DNA from 2 places in the Streptomyces rapamycinicus NRRL 5491 genome. Region 1 is predicted to be linked to the other one. Evidence: riboswitches for the same ligand, from Rfam matches in the RefSeq annotation. Region 1 holds a riboswitch; the other holds the start of a gene.
What was found. Region 1 has a riboswitch for S-adenosylmethionine ahead of LIV37_RS06395 (glutathione S-transferase C-terminal domain-containing protein). Riboswitches for the same ligand answer to the same signal wherever they lie in the genome.

Region 1 (7,332 bases):
CTTGGCAGTCTTCCAGACGTTGTAGAGGAACGGCAGGAACGACAGGCCGAGAACGAAGGAGCTGATGGTCGAGATGGTGTTCAGGGTGGTGAAGCCGTCGGCCGCCAGGTAGTCGGGAATTCTGCGGAGCATTCCCTCGGCGCCGAGCCAGTGTTGCACCAGGAACGTGCCGTGGAAGCCGAGGAAGAGGGTCCAGAAGGTGATCTTTCCCAGCCGTTCGTCGAGCATCTTGCCGGTGAACTTGGGCCACCAGAAGTGGAATCCGGCGAACATGGCGAAGACCACGGTGCCGAAGATGACGTAGTGGAAGTGGGCGACCACGAAGTAGGTGTCCGAGACATGGAAGTCCATCGGCGGCGAGGCCAGGATCACGCCGGTCAGACCGCCGAAGACAAAGGTGATCAGGAAGCCGACCGCCCAGAGCATCGGGGTCTCGAAGCTCAGCGACCCCTTCCACATCGTGCCGATCCAGTTGAAGAACTTGATGCCGGTCGGCACGGCGATCAGGAACGTCATGAAGGAGAAGAACGGCAGCAGCACGCCGCCGGTGACATACATGTGGTGCGCCCAGACGGTGACCGAAAGGCCCGCGATGGAAATCGTCGCGGCGATGAGCGAGATATAGCCGAACATCGGCTTCCGGGAGAACACCGGAATGACCTCGGAGATGATGCCGAAGAACGGCAGCGCGATGATATAGACCTCCGGATGGCCGAAGAACCAGAAGAGATGCTGCCAGAGCAGCGCCCCGCCATTGGCCGCGTCGAAGACATGCGCCCCGAATTGGCGGTCCGCCTCCAGGGCGAACAGTGCCGCCGCGAGCACCGGAAAGGCCAGCAGCACCAGCACACCGGTCAGCAGCACATTCCAGGTGAAGATGGGCATGCGGAACATCGTCATGCCCGGGGCGCGCATACAGATGATCGTGGTGATGAAGTTGACCGAGCCGAGGATGGTGCCGAAGCCGGACAGGGCCAGACCCATGATCCACATGTCCGCGCCGACACCCGGCGAGCGGACCGCGTCCGACAGCGGTGAGTAGGCGAACCAGCCGAAGTCGGCCGCGCCCTGCGGAGTCAGGAACCCGCCCACCGCGATCAGCGAACCGAAGAGATACAGCCAGTACGCCAGCATGTTCAGCCGCGGGAACGCCACATCGGGCGCACCGATCTGCAGCGGCATGATCCAGTTGGCGAACCCGGCGAACAGCGGGGTGGCGAACATCAGCAGCATGATCGTGCCATGCATGGTGAACGCCTGGTTGAACTGCTCGTTCGACATGATCTGGATGCCCGGCCGGGCCAGTTCGGCGCGCATCAGCAGCGCCATCACCCCGCCGATGCAGAAGAAGGCGAACGAGGTGATCAGGTAGAGCGTGCCGATCGTCTTGTGATCGGTGGTGGTCAGCCATTTCACGGCCGTGGCCCCCGGCCCGGGGCGGCGCGACGGCGGGGCGGCAGGCGCCGCCGCGACAACGGTGTTGTTCCTCATGATCCAAAGGTGTCCGGCACCCCGTGGATCGTCACTCCGACGGCCGGTCAAGATTTCCCGCTCCGGGGTGTGATGATCTGAGGCGTGCCGGACACCTTCGGATCATGAGCACCGACGACGCCTTCGACGACGCCTACCGTGAGCATTACTGGGCGGTCAGCCGTTTCGTGGCACGGCGGCTGGACGGCCAGGCATGGGAGGTCGAGGAAGTGGTCGCCGAGGTGTTCTCGGTGGCCTGGCGGCGCCGGGCCGAACTGCCCGAGTCACCCCTGCCGTGGCTGTACGGGGTGGCCCGGCACTGTCTGGCCAACGCCGTGCGCGGCAAGGGCCGTTACCGCAGACTGCTGGCCAAGCTGGGCCATCACGAGGTGACGCGCGATGGGCGCACCGTGGCGAGCCCGGACGCGGAGCGGCCGGGCTCCTGGGTGCTGGAGGCGCTGTCCCGGCTCGCCGAGGCCGACCAGGAGGTGCTGCGGCTGACGACATGGGAGGAGCTGACCGTCGAAGAGCTCGGCACCGTGCTGGGGTGCGGCCGGTCCGCCGCGGCGATGCGGCTGCACCGGGCACGGCGGCGGCTTCGGGAGCAGATAGAGACCCTGCGCCGGGACGACCGGGTCTCAGCGGGGTGCACGAGCGGCAAGGGCGACAAGGCCCGTAGCGCTGACGGGGCCGGCAAGGCCCACGAGGATGGACACGCATGACCGACGAACTGGATCTGCTCCGCGAGGCCAACCCCGTGTCCGCCGGCACCGGCCCCTGGCGGGACCGGCCGCTGGACGCGCGCGCCGAGCTGCTGCTGCGGCGGCTGCCGTCCCGGGACCGGGGGCGCCGGACCGTCCGACGCGTGATCTGGAGCCTGGAGGCCGTGGCGGCCGCGACGGTCCTCGCCCTCGCGCTGACCGTCTCGGGCACCCCTTCCTCCGCGGTGGCCGCGTCCAGACCAGTGCCGCTGGTGGCGCACGCCTCCCGGGCGGACGTATCGCTCGCCGAGATCGTCCGACGGGCGCGGACGGCGGCCGCGGAGTCCCCGGGGAAGAGCGAGCGGGGCAGCCATGTCCAGAGCTGGGCGCTGAGCATGAAGTCGGGCGAGGACCCGGTGACGCTGCCCCGGGAGTCGCTGACCAAGTGGAACGCGGACGGCAGCGGTTTCACGCTGGAGGTGGCCACCGATCCGCGCCATCCGGGCCGCCCGGTGATCGAGGACGGTCCGCCGCCGCGCACCGTCCACGAGGGCAAGGTGCTGAGCGAGGTGCGCTATCCCCCCGGTATCAACGGCGCCAACCAGAGCTACTTCGAGGATCCCCCGGCCGGTGCCTCCGCACTGCGCGAGTATCTCGCCGTCTGGTCCCCGGGCGCCGACCGTGACCCGGAAGAGCTGCTCTCGGCCATCGGGTCCTTCCGCTCGGTGTGGACCCCGGGTCCGCGCCACAGGGCGGACATCGTCACGCTGCTCTCCGGGATCGAGGGGCTTCGCCCGGCGGGCAGGGTCACCGACCGGCTCGGCCGGGAGGGGCAGGGGTTCCGGTTCACCAGCACCCCCGGGGCCCGCTACCTGATCGTCCTCGACCCGGACGACGGCGGGGTGCTGGACATCGAGGAGACCTTCTCCCAGGACGATCCCGAGTACCGGGTGAAAGCGGGCGACGTGATGTCCTACACGGCCTACATCTCCTGACCACCGGCCACGGCGGGAGGGACGGGCAGGAGGGACGCGGGCAGGAGGGACGCGGCCGGGGTACCGGTGGCCCGGTCGGCCGTCAGGGGTCCTCACGCTGGCAGTGGGGGCACCACAGGCTGGTCCGCCCGGAGATCCGGCCGCGGCGCAGCGGATTGCCGCAGCGGGGGCAGTGCGGATCCGGATCGTCGCGCCGCCCGGTGAGCCAGTCCGGGTCGTCCGGCACCCGCCCCGCCCGTACCGAGGCGCGCAGCACCTCGCGCAGCGCGCTGTGCAGCTCATCGCGCTCGTCGTCGGTCAGCGCGTTCACCGGCCGCCGCGGATGGATCCGGGCGTGCCACAGGATCTCGTCGCCGAGCAGATTGCCGAGTCCGGCGATCACGGCCTGGTCGGTCAGGGTGGCCTTGACGCGTCCGCGCCGCCCTTCCAGCAGCCGGTCCAGATCGGCCCGGCTCAGCGAGAGCGCGTCCGGGCCCTGGTCGCCGATGATCCGGTCGATGTCGTCGTCGGTGGCGGCGAGCCAGATGCCCTGGAGTTTGCGCTGGTCCTCGTAGCCGAGGCGGTGGCCGTCGTCGAGGTCGAAGGCGACGCGCTGGAACCGGCCGGCCGGTTCGGAGTCCGCCCCGCAGACCAGCCGCCCGGTCATCCCGAAGTGGAGCACGACGGTGGGCCCGTCGGTGGGGGCGATCAGCCACTTGCCGTGGCGGCGCGGTGCCGCGAAGCGGCGGCCCTTGAGGTCGCGCTTCAGCCGCTGCGCGGTCACCCCGTGCAGCACCCCCGGATCGGCCACCTCCGCCCGCTCTACGCGGTGGCCCTGGGCGCAGGAGGCGAGCGTCCGCCGGAACCCCTCGACGTCCGGAAGCTCGGGCATAGCGTCAGGCTACGCCCGGGGCTTCCGTAGCGCGTTGTGGAGACCACCCCCGTTCGGGGGTCTTCATCGGATAAAGTACCCAATTATGCGATTCATGCGCGCCGCCCCGGGGGTGAGCGGTCGCAGCCAGACGCTGTTCGCGATCACACGGTGTCTGCCGTTCCTGGTCCTGGCCGCGGTACTCAGCATCGAGCTCTCCCCCGCGCACACCCTCTACACCGGCCCGCTGCTCTCCCCGGCGCCGGCGCTGGCGGCGGTGACCATGGGGCCGGTCGGCACCGTCGGGGTGGCGGTGCTGGCGGGCGTGGTCAGCGCGATCACCGCCATCCACAACGACGCCTGGGACACCCCGCAGGTGTACACGAATCTGCTGGCCCTGCTGGTGGTGGCGGTGGCGAGCGTGGCGACCAGCGCGGTGCGGGTGCGCCGGGACCGCGAGCTGGCCCATATCCGCCGGATCGCCGAGGTGTCCCAGAACGTGGTGCTGCGGCCGCTGCCCGCCCGGATGGGCGTGGTCAACACCGCCAGCGTCTATCTGGCGGCCGAGCGCGGTGCGCAGATCGGCGGGGACCTCTACGAGGCGATGTGCACCCGCTACGGAGTGCGGCTGATCGTCGGCGATGTGCGGGGAAAGGGGCTGGCCGCGGTGCGGTCCGCCGCGGCCGTCGTGGGCGCCTTCCGGGAGGCGGTGCACTACGAGCGGGACCTCGCCGAGGTGATGCACCGCTGTGCGGCCGCGCTGGCGCGCGAGTACGAGTTGCTTGACCGCTCCCAGCTGCAGGATCCGCAGGAGCTCGAGGAGCAGTTCGTCACCGTGCTCCTCGCCCAGGTGACGGACGAGTCGCTGATCCAGCTGATCAACCGCGGCCATCCGCCGCCCCTGGTGATGCGCGGGCGCGAGGTGCGCTCCCTGGACCCGGCGCGCCCGCTGCCGCCGCTCGGCCTCGAGGAGTTCCTCCGCCCGCCCGCGATCGGCGTCGAGGCCTTTCCGTTCCTGCCCGGTGACCGGCTGTTGCTGCACACCGACGGGGTGGTCGAGGCCCGCAACAACGACAACGAGTTCTTTCCGCTGCACCGGACCATGGAGTCGCTGGACTGCGCCACCCCGTCCGAGTACCTGGACGGGCTGCGCCACGCCCTGGTCCAGCACACCGAGGGACGGCTGGCGGACGACGCGGCCATGGTCCTCATCGAGCGGGACGTCGGCGGCCCGGACCGGCCGTTCCGCTGAGCCGGTCGCGCCACCCGCCGAGCCGGTCGTGCCAGGGCGCCGTACATCCGCCGTACCGTCCGCCGGTGTTGGCCGCTTCGGCATGGGTTGACGCCCTCGCGGAGCGCGACGAGACTGTCAGGGACGGTCACGATTGTCAGCGCCCACCGTGCGGAACCCCCGCTCAGATGGGTCATCGGCCCCGGCTCGTTGACAGGCAACCCTTCTCCCGCGACGGGGTGCCCCCGGGTGACGACCAGGTTCCGTCGGCGTGGACGGGACAAGCGCGGTCTCGCTGCCTCGCGAGCCCCCGATGATGGGATCGGTGGAGATGCCCAGGACCGACAGCCACGGGGACGGCGCCCTCCGGCGTCCCCGTCCGTTGTCCCCGCTCCGCCGGCTCCACCTCCTGACCAGACGGCTGCACATCGATCTGCTGCGCATCTGCAGCGCCTCCAGTCCAGCTCTCTGAGTCGGCTCGAGTCGACACGGTCACCGAGCGCGGTCCCGCGCCGCCGGGGGCCGGGTGTGTCCCGGCACCGTCCCGGCTGGCGCCCCGCGCGGGCTTCCCTTCCGTCGCGCCATCGGCGCCGCCCCGACCGGCGGTGGCCGGGGCTTTTCGTCACTGCCTTGGAGAGCCATGTCCGAGACGTTTCCGGTCAGTTCAGGTCCTGCCGCTCTTCTCGACCCCGACCCCTGCTCGCCCCGACCCCTACTCGCCCCGCCCGCGCCACCGCACCGCTTCCGCAGCCGCATCGGCGTCGACCTCGCCGGTGGCTTCTATCCGGTGCCGCATCGCTATCGGCTCTATCTCTCCGCGAGCTGTCCGCTCTCACTGCGCGTCTCCATCACCCTCGATCTGCTCGGGCTGCGGGACACCGTGGCCACCACCCTCGTCGGGCTCCCGGACGACACCCCCGAGGCGTACGCCGCGCTGCGCGGGGCCTACGAGGCCACCTGGCACCGCTACGGCGGACCGGTGGACGCGCCCGCGCTGTGCGACCGCTGGACCGGACGTGTCGTCAGCAATCACACGCCCGACATCCTGCGCGACCTCGCCGGCCATCTGAGCGACGACCACGGAACCGGAGGCCCCGCGCTGCGCCCGGCGGCCCTCGCTACCGACATCGACGCCCTCCGGGACCTCATCGACGCGGACATCATCCACGCCGCCCGGCAGGCGGGGACGGCAGCCGGGGTGGAGTGCCGGGAGGCGGCGCTGGAGCGGCTGCTGACCGCCCTCGGCCGGTTCGACCGCGGGCTGACGGCCGCGCCGTACGCCCTGGGCGAGGAGCTGACCGCCGCCGATGTGGACCTGTGGGTGGCCCTGGTACAGCTGGACACCGAGCACCGGCTCCTCCTGGACGCCGACGCGGCCGACCGGGTCTCCCGCCATGGGCAGCTGCGCGCCTATGTACGGCGGCTGCACGCCCACCCGGCCTTCCACACCACGCTTCCGGAGGCCCTCCAGGACGAGATGTCCTGAGCGGGCGCCGAGGTGCCCGGAGAGGACGTCCAGGTGTCCTGAGAGGACGTCATGGCGAGCCGTCAGGCGGCGGCTCGGGGCCAGTCGTCCAGGCTCTGGTGGTGGCGCACCGCCTCTGCCAGCGCCCCCATCCCGAGGTCGATCAGCGGGTTCCGCAGGCTGCCCCGGCGTACGCAGGTGAGGATCCGCCGCGTCGGCATGTTCTCGCCCGCCACCGGCACCCGCGCCACCTCCTGGCCCGCCGGGCCCTCGGCCAGCCGTGGGATGAGCGACACGCCCAGCCCGTTCCCGACCAGCGACCAGACCGCCGACCAGTGGGTGGCGGCGTGCACGATCCGCGGTGAGAACCCGGCCGCCGCGCACAGCATCCGCACCCGCTGGGCGTGGTCGCAGGTGCCCGGGTCGGCGACGATCCAGTCCTCGGCCGCCGCGTCCTCCAGCCGCACCGACACCGCCCCCGCCAGCCGGTGGTCGGCGGGCACGAGCATGATGTGCGGCTCCTCCAGCAGGGGGGTCTGCTCGAACCGCGCGTCATCCGGCGGCGGCCCACCCTCGATGGGTTCCACGACCGCGAGATCCACCTCGCCCGCCACCAGCAG
Region 2 (7,332 bases), 7.1 Mb from region 1:
TCGTCGCGCAGCCGCTGGAGCTCGCGCGCCGCCTCCTCACCGGCCCGCTCGGCGGAGGCCCGCTGGGCCTCCTCGCCCGCCGCCTCGACCAGCTTGACCCAGCCCACCGGGCGCAGCACATACGCCACCGCCGCGACATCCACCGGATCGGCCGCGGCGGGCGGCGAACCGCCCTCGATCGCCTCGGCCAGCTCCCGTTGGGTCTCCCGCAGCCGTCCCGCGATCCGCTGCCGGAAGACGGGGTCGCTCTCCACCGCGGCGGCCATCGCGTTGCCCGCGAACTTGGCGCGGCGGGTCGGGGTGAACCGGGCGTACTGCCGCAGCTGGGTGGGCAGCTCGGTGACCGTCAGACCGCCGAAGGCGTCCGCGACCAGCGCCACCACGCGCCGTCGCACCCCTTCCGGCAGGGGGCGGTCCAGCGCCTCGGGGACGCCCTCGGCGTCACCGGCCGCCCCGGGGTCACCGGTCCGCTCCACCACCTGTCACCGCTCCGTTCTCAGGCGCTCTGGCCGGTGCTCGGACGATCCACGAGTTCTACCTGGTCGACCGCGTTGCACCAGCGACAACGCACTGACTCAATGGTCTCACTGAGCACCTCGCGTTCCTCGACTCTGGGTTCCCCCGCCAAGTCGAGGTGCACATACTCCACGGCTCTGGTCGAGCGGGTCACATCGAACCGGGTGAGATTGCCGCACAGTGTGCAACGCCAGCGGGTCTGGGTGGTCGGCAGTGGCACGGCCATGGTTGCGGATCCTCGCTTCTCGGCTCGTCGGCGGCGTCCTGTAACCCTACGGCCTGAGCCCTGGCCCGCGCCGGGCCCGGTCCGCTGCCACGACCCGGCGCAGCGCGGCGAGGCGCTCTGTGGAGGTTGCGCCCGGTACGGAATGATCTGCCCATGATCGAGACGTCGTCGGGGCGCCACCGCCCCTGGATGGCGGGGCCCGGCCGCCCCTGGATGACGTACGGCCTGATCGTCAGCTGCTGCCTGATCTTCGTCCTCGGACCGGCCTCGGGGCTCAACCCCGGCTATGGCTCGGGCGGGCGGCTGGTGGAGGCCCAGTCCACCTACTTCGAGCGCTGGGGGGTGGTGCCCAGCGCCCTGTGGAGCGGCGACCCCGATCAGCCGCTCGCGCCGCTGACCGCGCTGTTCGTGCACGGCAACTGGCTGCACCTGCTCGGCAACATGCTGTTCCTCTATGTCTTCGGCGCGATGACCGAGGAACGGATGGGCCGTTTCCAGTTCGCCGTCTTCTACCTCGCCACCGGCTATCTGGCACTCCTCGGCTACGCCGCCGCGCACGCCGACTCGGCCCAGTCCCTGGTGGGCGCCTCCGGGGCCATCTCCGGGGTGCTCGGCGCCTTTCTGTGGCTGTTCCCCCGCGCCCGGGTGACCAGCCTCTTCCCGTTCCTGCTCTTCCTCCCGCTGCGCTTTCCGGCCTGGGCCGTGCTGATCTTCTGGGTGGCCCTCCAGTGGCTGGCCGCCCGGCAGGCCGACGACCGCCCCGGCGTCGCCTATCTCGCCCATCTCGTGGGCTTCACGCTCGGCTTTCTCTACGCGTGGGCCCGGTTCGGGCGGACGGCTAGAGTGGGCGGCGCAGCCAGGCCCAGTGAGGGAGAAAGCCAGCCGTGATCACTTCGATCGTGCTCATCAAGACCAACGTGGACCAGATCCCGGAGACCGCCGAGAAGATCGCCGCGCTGGAGGGTGTGAGCGAGGTCTACTCGGTCACCGGCGCGCACGATCTGATCGCGATGGTGCGGGTGGCACGGCACGACGACCTCGCGGACATCATCACGGGCCAGATCAGCAAGCTGCCGGGGGTCGCCTCGACCGAGACCCACATCGCCTTCCGGACGTACTCGCAGCACGACCTGGAGGCGGCGTTCGCGATCGGCCTGGACGGCTAGAGGGTGTCTGGCGGCTCGTGACGCCTGCGGCGGGCCATTCCCCTCCCGCCCCTTCCCGCAACTGGGGTTCCACCCCAGACCCCGGACGCGCGCGAAGGCCCGCCCGGCCATCCGCCCCGTCGGCCCGCCGACCGCGATCAACCCACCGCCGCAAGCGCTCACGACGACGGCCGCCTCGTCACCCCCGAAACCCAGGGGCGACGCGAAACCGGCGCTCCCCCAGACCCCGGCCGGACAACCCGGAAGCGCGCGGGCGTCCGCCCAGTCATCCGCCGCGTCGGCGCGGCGACGCGGCCAGCCCGCCGGTGCAGGTATTCACGCCCTCACTACCCGCCCCACGGACCCCCTGGCCCCGCTCACCGGCCGGCCACTCGACCACCGCCTCACAGGTGACGCGGTCGGCACCCTGGCCGGTCAGCTGATCGCGGCCGCGGTCGGCTCATCGACCCCCGGGTCCAGGAACGAAGCGAGACCGGGACTCCGCCCCAGACCCCGGCCGGACGCCCGGACGCGCCCGGTCATCCGCCGCGCCACCCGCGACCGGCTCGCCGGTGCAGGTGTTCACGGCGGCGGCGGTCGGCTCGTCGGTCTCCTGGGGTCCAGGGGCGGAGCCCCTGGTTGCGAGGAGGGGCAGGGAGGGGAAAGGGCCCCGGCAGGGCCCGGCGCGCGCCGGGCTGCTGGGCCAAACGGGCTCAGCCGCGGTCCGGGACGCAGCGGCCGTCCTCAGTGCGGTAGTTCCAGCGGGCGCCGTCGCGCACCAGTTCCTTCACGGCGCCCACGAAACGCTCCACATGCTCGTCGGGCGTGCCCGCCCCGAAGCTGACCCGGATCGCGTTCAGCGACCGCTCCCCCGGCGCGGCCTCGGGCGCGCCGCACTCGCCCGGCTCGTCGGGCTCGCTGTCCAGCAGGGTGCGGACCAGCGGATGGGCGCAGAACAGCCCGTCGCGTACGCCGATGCCGTACTCCGCGGAGAGCGCCGCCGCGAAGTGGGAGCTGTTCCACCCCTCCACCACGAACGACAGCACGCCGACCCGGGGCGCGTCGTCGCCGAACAGCGAGAGCACCCGCACCTCGGGCACCTCGGCGAGCCCCGTCCGCACCTTCTCGATCAGCTGCCGCTCACGGGCGACCAGGCCCTCGAAACCGGCCTCGGTCAGCGCCTTGCAGGCCGACGCGATCGCGTAGACGCCGATGACGTTCGGCGAGCCCGCCTCGTGCCGGGCGGCGGTGGTGTGCCACTCGACGTCGACGCCGCCGTCGTCCCTGCGGGTGACCTTACGGCTGGCGCCGCCGCCCGCGAGATACGGCCGGGCCTCGCGCAGCCAGTCCGCCCGCCCGGCCAGCACTCCGGCCCCGAAGGGCGCGTACAGCTTGTGTCCGGAGAAGGCCACCCAGTCGACGTCCGCCCCGGCGATGTCCACGGGATGGTGCGGGGCCAGCTGCGCGGCGTCCAGGACGATACGGGCGCCGTGGGCGTGCGCGGCCTCTGCCAGCTCCCGCACCGGCCACAGTTCGCCGGTCACATTGGACGCGCCGGTCACGCACACCAGCGCCGGGCCCCCGGCGCGCCCCGCGAGCGCCTTCTCCAGCGTCTGCACCGCCTGCCGCGGGGAGCGCGGGGCGCTGAGGTAGCGGACGGTGATGTCCTCCCGCTGCTCCCACGGCAGCAGCGAGGCGTGGTGCTCGGTCTCGAAGACGAAGACCTCGGTGCCCAGGGGCGCCACGGCGGCCAGGAGGTTGAGCGAATCGGTGGTGGAGCGGGTGAAGACGACCTGGTCGTCCTCGCGGCAGCCCAGGAAGGCGGCGACGTCCTTACGGCTGTTCTCGAAGAGGTCGGTGGACAGCTGCGAGAGGTAGCCCGCCCCGCGGTGCACGCTGCCGTAGTAGGGCGCGTACGCGGCGATGTCGTCCCAGACCCGCCGCAGCGCGGGGGCGCTGGCGGCGTAGTCGAGCGCCGCGTAGCTCACCTCACCGCCGGTGACCAGGGGGACCAGGACATCGTCGCCCAGCACGGGCAGCGGCTCACAGGCGGTGGCGGAAGAGGAAGAGGTGGCGGTGGTGGCAGCGGGGCGCGCGGACATGGCGAAGTCTCCCGAGGGGGTCGAAGGAATGCGTGACGCGCACGGAAACGGCGGCGGCGAGCCGGCCGAAAAAGGGCGCGGGAAATCGCTCGACGCACGGCCGCACCGCGCGGAGCACATGGAGGAGAGACGGGCCGCTCGGCCCTAGCGCATTCGCTGCATCACGGAAGAACTCCCTCGACCACCAGGACCCCTAGTGCGAGGGGTCCGCGCTTGCCGCCGGCCTCGCTGCCTGGCGGCCTGGTCATCACCCGGGGCACCCCGCCACGGACGGAGGGTTGCCGGACAGCGGGCCGGGGCCGTAGTCGCTGTCGCTCGTGACCTGGGCAGGAGTATGCCATGTCAGACGCCGGTGCCCATGGTCTGTCCGCATCCCGGACAGACCATGGGCACCGTAAGGGGCCCGCGCAGGGGCGTCCGGCGTGGCAAGGGCTGCCAGACCTCAGAACCCCAGGGGTCAAGGGGCGGAGCCCCAGCCGCCAAGACCCGCCGGACCGCCTAGGCGTGGGTGGCCCGGACCCACCGCTCCAGGACGTCGCGCGCCGCGCCCGAGTCGATCGACTCGGCGGCCCGCGCCGCACCCGCCCCGATCCGGTCCGTCAGGGGCTTGTCCCCCGGGTCCGGTTCGAGCGCCACCAGCGCCGCCGCCGAGTTCAGCAGCACCGCGTCCCGGACCGGGCCCCGCTCGCCCGCCAGCAGCCGACGTGCCACATCGGCGTTGTACGAGGCGTCCGCGCCGCGCAGGGCCTCCACGGGGGCCCGTTCGACGCCCACGTCCCGGGGGTCGAACGTCTCCTGGCGCACGGCGCCGTCCCGGACCTCCCACACCTGGGAGGTCGTGGTCACGGTGAGTTCGTCCAGCCCGTCGTCGCCCCGGACGACCAGCGCGGAGGAGCCCCGCTCGGCCAGCACCCCTGCGATGATGGGCGCCATACGGGCGTCGGCGACCCCGGTCGCCTGGCAGGTGACCTTCGCCGGGTTGGTCAGCGGGCCGAGCAGGTTGAACGGGGTGGCGACGCCCAGTTCGCGGCGGGCCGAGGCGACATGCCGCAGCGAGGGGTGGAACTTCACCGCGAAGCAGAAGGTGATCCCGGCCTCCTCGGCGACCTCGACCACCCGCTCGGGGGTGATGTCCAGGTTGACGCCGAGCTTCTCCAGCACGTCGGAGGCGCCGCTGGCGGAGGACGCGGCGCGGTTGCCGTGCTTGACCACCCGTGCGCCGGTACCGGCGACGACCAGCGCGGACATGGTGGAGATGTTGACGGTCCTGGCGCGGTCGCCGCCGGTGCCCACGATGTCCACGGTCGCCCCGGGCACCTCGATCACCCGGGCGTGCTCGTACATGGCCCGCACCAGACCGGCCACCTCGGAGACCGTCTCGCCCTTGGCACGCAGCGCGATCGCGAAACCGGCGATCTGGGCGTCGGTGGCCTCGCCCCGCATGATCCGGTCCATGGCCCAGGCGGTGTCGTCGGCATCGAGGTCCCGGCCGGCGATCAGCGAGCTCAGTACGTCCGGCCAGGTGCGGGCCGTCGCGGTGCTGTCGCCTCCGGCGGGGGTCACAACGTCCATGGTCCGCTCCTGGATCCGTGGGGGTGGGCAGGGAAGGGGTCCGCGCACTTCAGCGGCCCGTCGCAAGCCTATCGGCCGCACGGCCGGGGCCCCGGCCGGACCGTGTGGTCCGGGCCGGGGCCCTGGTCTGTGGCGTAGCTGTATGAAGAAACCGGTCGCTGCGGAGGTACCGGGAGATCAGTGGTGGCCGTGGCCGCTGGTGATCTCGTGGTGCTCCTCGCGGGTCGGCTTCGGAATGACGTTGTCCCCGCCGTAGTAGCCCTTGGAGAGCTTCGAACGGAGCTTCTGGGAACGCTTTATCTTCCGCTTGACCCCGTTCTCGTCGACCTCCGGGCCGATCTCGTAGGGCTCGGGCTGGTCGTGCTGGGTGAGCGTGTGCAGCTGCTCCTGCGAGAGCGGCTCGTGGACCTCGATGAACTCACCGTGCGGCAGCCGCTTGATGATGCCGGTCTCGCGGCCGTGCAGCACCTTGTCCTTGTCGCGCCGCTGGAGGCCGAGGCAGACCCGCTTGGTGGCGATGAACGCCAGGACCGGGCCGGCGAAGAAGCCGATCCGCACGAACCACGTGATCGAGTTGATCGACAGGTGGAAGTGAGTGGCCCACAGGTCGTTACCGCCACCGATCAGCATCACGAAGTACGCGGTCAGCCAGGCGACGCCGAAGGCCGTACGGGTCGGGGCGTTGCGCGGGCGGTCCAGGATGTGGTGCTCACGCTTGTCGCCGGTGATCCAGGACTCGATGAACGGGTAGAGCCCGATCGCGAACAGGACCAGCGGGAAGAGCACGATCGGGATGAACACGCCCAGGACGAGCGTGTGGCCCCAGGCGGTGATCTCCCAGCCGGGCATCACACGGACCAGACCCTCGGCGAAGCCCATGTACCAGTCGGGCTGGGCGCCGGTGGACACCTGGTCGGGCCGGTAGGGGCCGATGGTCCAGATCGGGTTGATGGTCGCGACCGCGGAGAGGACCGCGATCACACCGAAGACCAGGAAGAAGAAGCCGCCCGCCTTGGCCATGTAGACCGGCAGCAGAGGCATGCCGACGACGTTCTTCTCGGTCTTTCCGGCCCCGGGGTACTGCGTGTGCTTGTGGTAGAAGACCAGGATCAGGTGCGCCACCAGCAGACCGAGCATGATGCCCGGCAGCAGCAGGACATGGACCGGGTAGAGCCTCGCGATGAGGTCCGTGCCGGGGAACTCGCCGCCGAAGACGAACATCGAGATGTACGTGCCGACCACCGGGATCGACAGGAACACACCCTCGATGAACCGCAGACCGGTGCCGGAGAGCAGGTCGTCGGGGAGCGAGTAGCCGGTGAAGCCGGTCAGCATGCCGAGGAAGAACAGCAGGAAGCCGAACAGCCAGTTGATCTCACGCGGCTTGCGGAACGCACCGGTGAAGAACACGCGCATCATGTGCGTGAACATGCCGGCGAGGAAGACCAGCGCGGCCCAGTGGTGGATCTGCCGGATCAGCAGACCGCCGCGTACCTCGAAGCTGATGTCGAGGGTCGACTTGAACGCGTCGGACATCCGCACGCCCTGCATCGGGACGTACGGGCCCTCGTAGACGACCTCCGACATGCTGGGGTGGAAGAACAGCGTCAGGTACACACCCGTGAGGATGATGACGATGAAGCTGTAGAGGCAGACCTCGCCCAGCATGAAGGACCAGTGGTCCGGGAAGATCTTGCGCATATTGGCCTTGGCCAGGCTGTAGATGCCCAGCCGGCCGTCGGCCCAGTCCGCGACGCGCTCACCCGCGGGC

Region 2: another riboswitch for S-adenosylmethionine. It lies ahead of LIV37_RS36135 (aminotransferase class V-fold PLP-dependent enzyme); the one in region 1 lies ahead of LIV37_RS06395 (glutathione S-transferase C-terminal domain-containing protein).

Annotation. Positions count from the first base shown of each region.
Region 1 is NZ_CP085193.1:1,554,975-1,562,306, forward strand. Features, by position in the region: gene ctaD (aa3-type cytochrome oxidase subunit I) at 1-1,491, opposite strand, end outside; gene LIV37_RS06375 (RNA polymerase sigma factor) at 1,596-2,192, shown strand; gene LIV37_RS06380 (CU044_5270 family protein) at 2,189-3,166, shown strand; gene LIV37_RS06385 (Fpg/Nei family DNA glycosylase) at 3,249-4,037, opposite strand; gene LIV37_RS06390 (PP2C family protein-serine/threonine phosphatase) at 4,123-5,268, shown strand; SAM riboswitch class IV at 5,394-5,540, shown strand; gene LIV37_RS06395 (glutathione S-transferase C-terminal domain-containing protein) at 5,888-6,733, shown strand; gene LIV37_RS06400 (LysR family transcriptional regulator) at 6,796-7,332, opposite strand, start outside.
Region 2 is NZ_CP085193.1:8,609,212-8,616,543, reverse strand. Features, by position in the region: gene LIV37_RS36155 (NYN domain-containing protein) at 1-479, opposite strand, end outside; gene LIV37_RS36150 (hypothetical protein) at 497-742, opposite strand; gene LIV37_RS36145 (rhomboid family intramembrane serine protease) at 896-1,630, shown strand; gene LIV37_RS36140 (Lrp/AsnC ligand binding domain-containing protein) at 1,627-1,908, shown strand; gene LIV37_RS36135 (aminotransferase class V-fold PLP-dependent enzyme) at 2,601-3,989, opposite strand; SAM riboswitch class IV at 4,194-4,312, opposite strand; gene trpD (anthranilate phosphoribosyltransferase) at 4,488-5,561, opposite strand; gene qcrB (cytochrome bc1 complex cytochrome b subunit) at 5,739-7,332, opposite strand, start outside.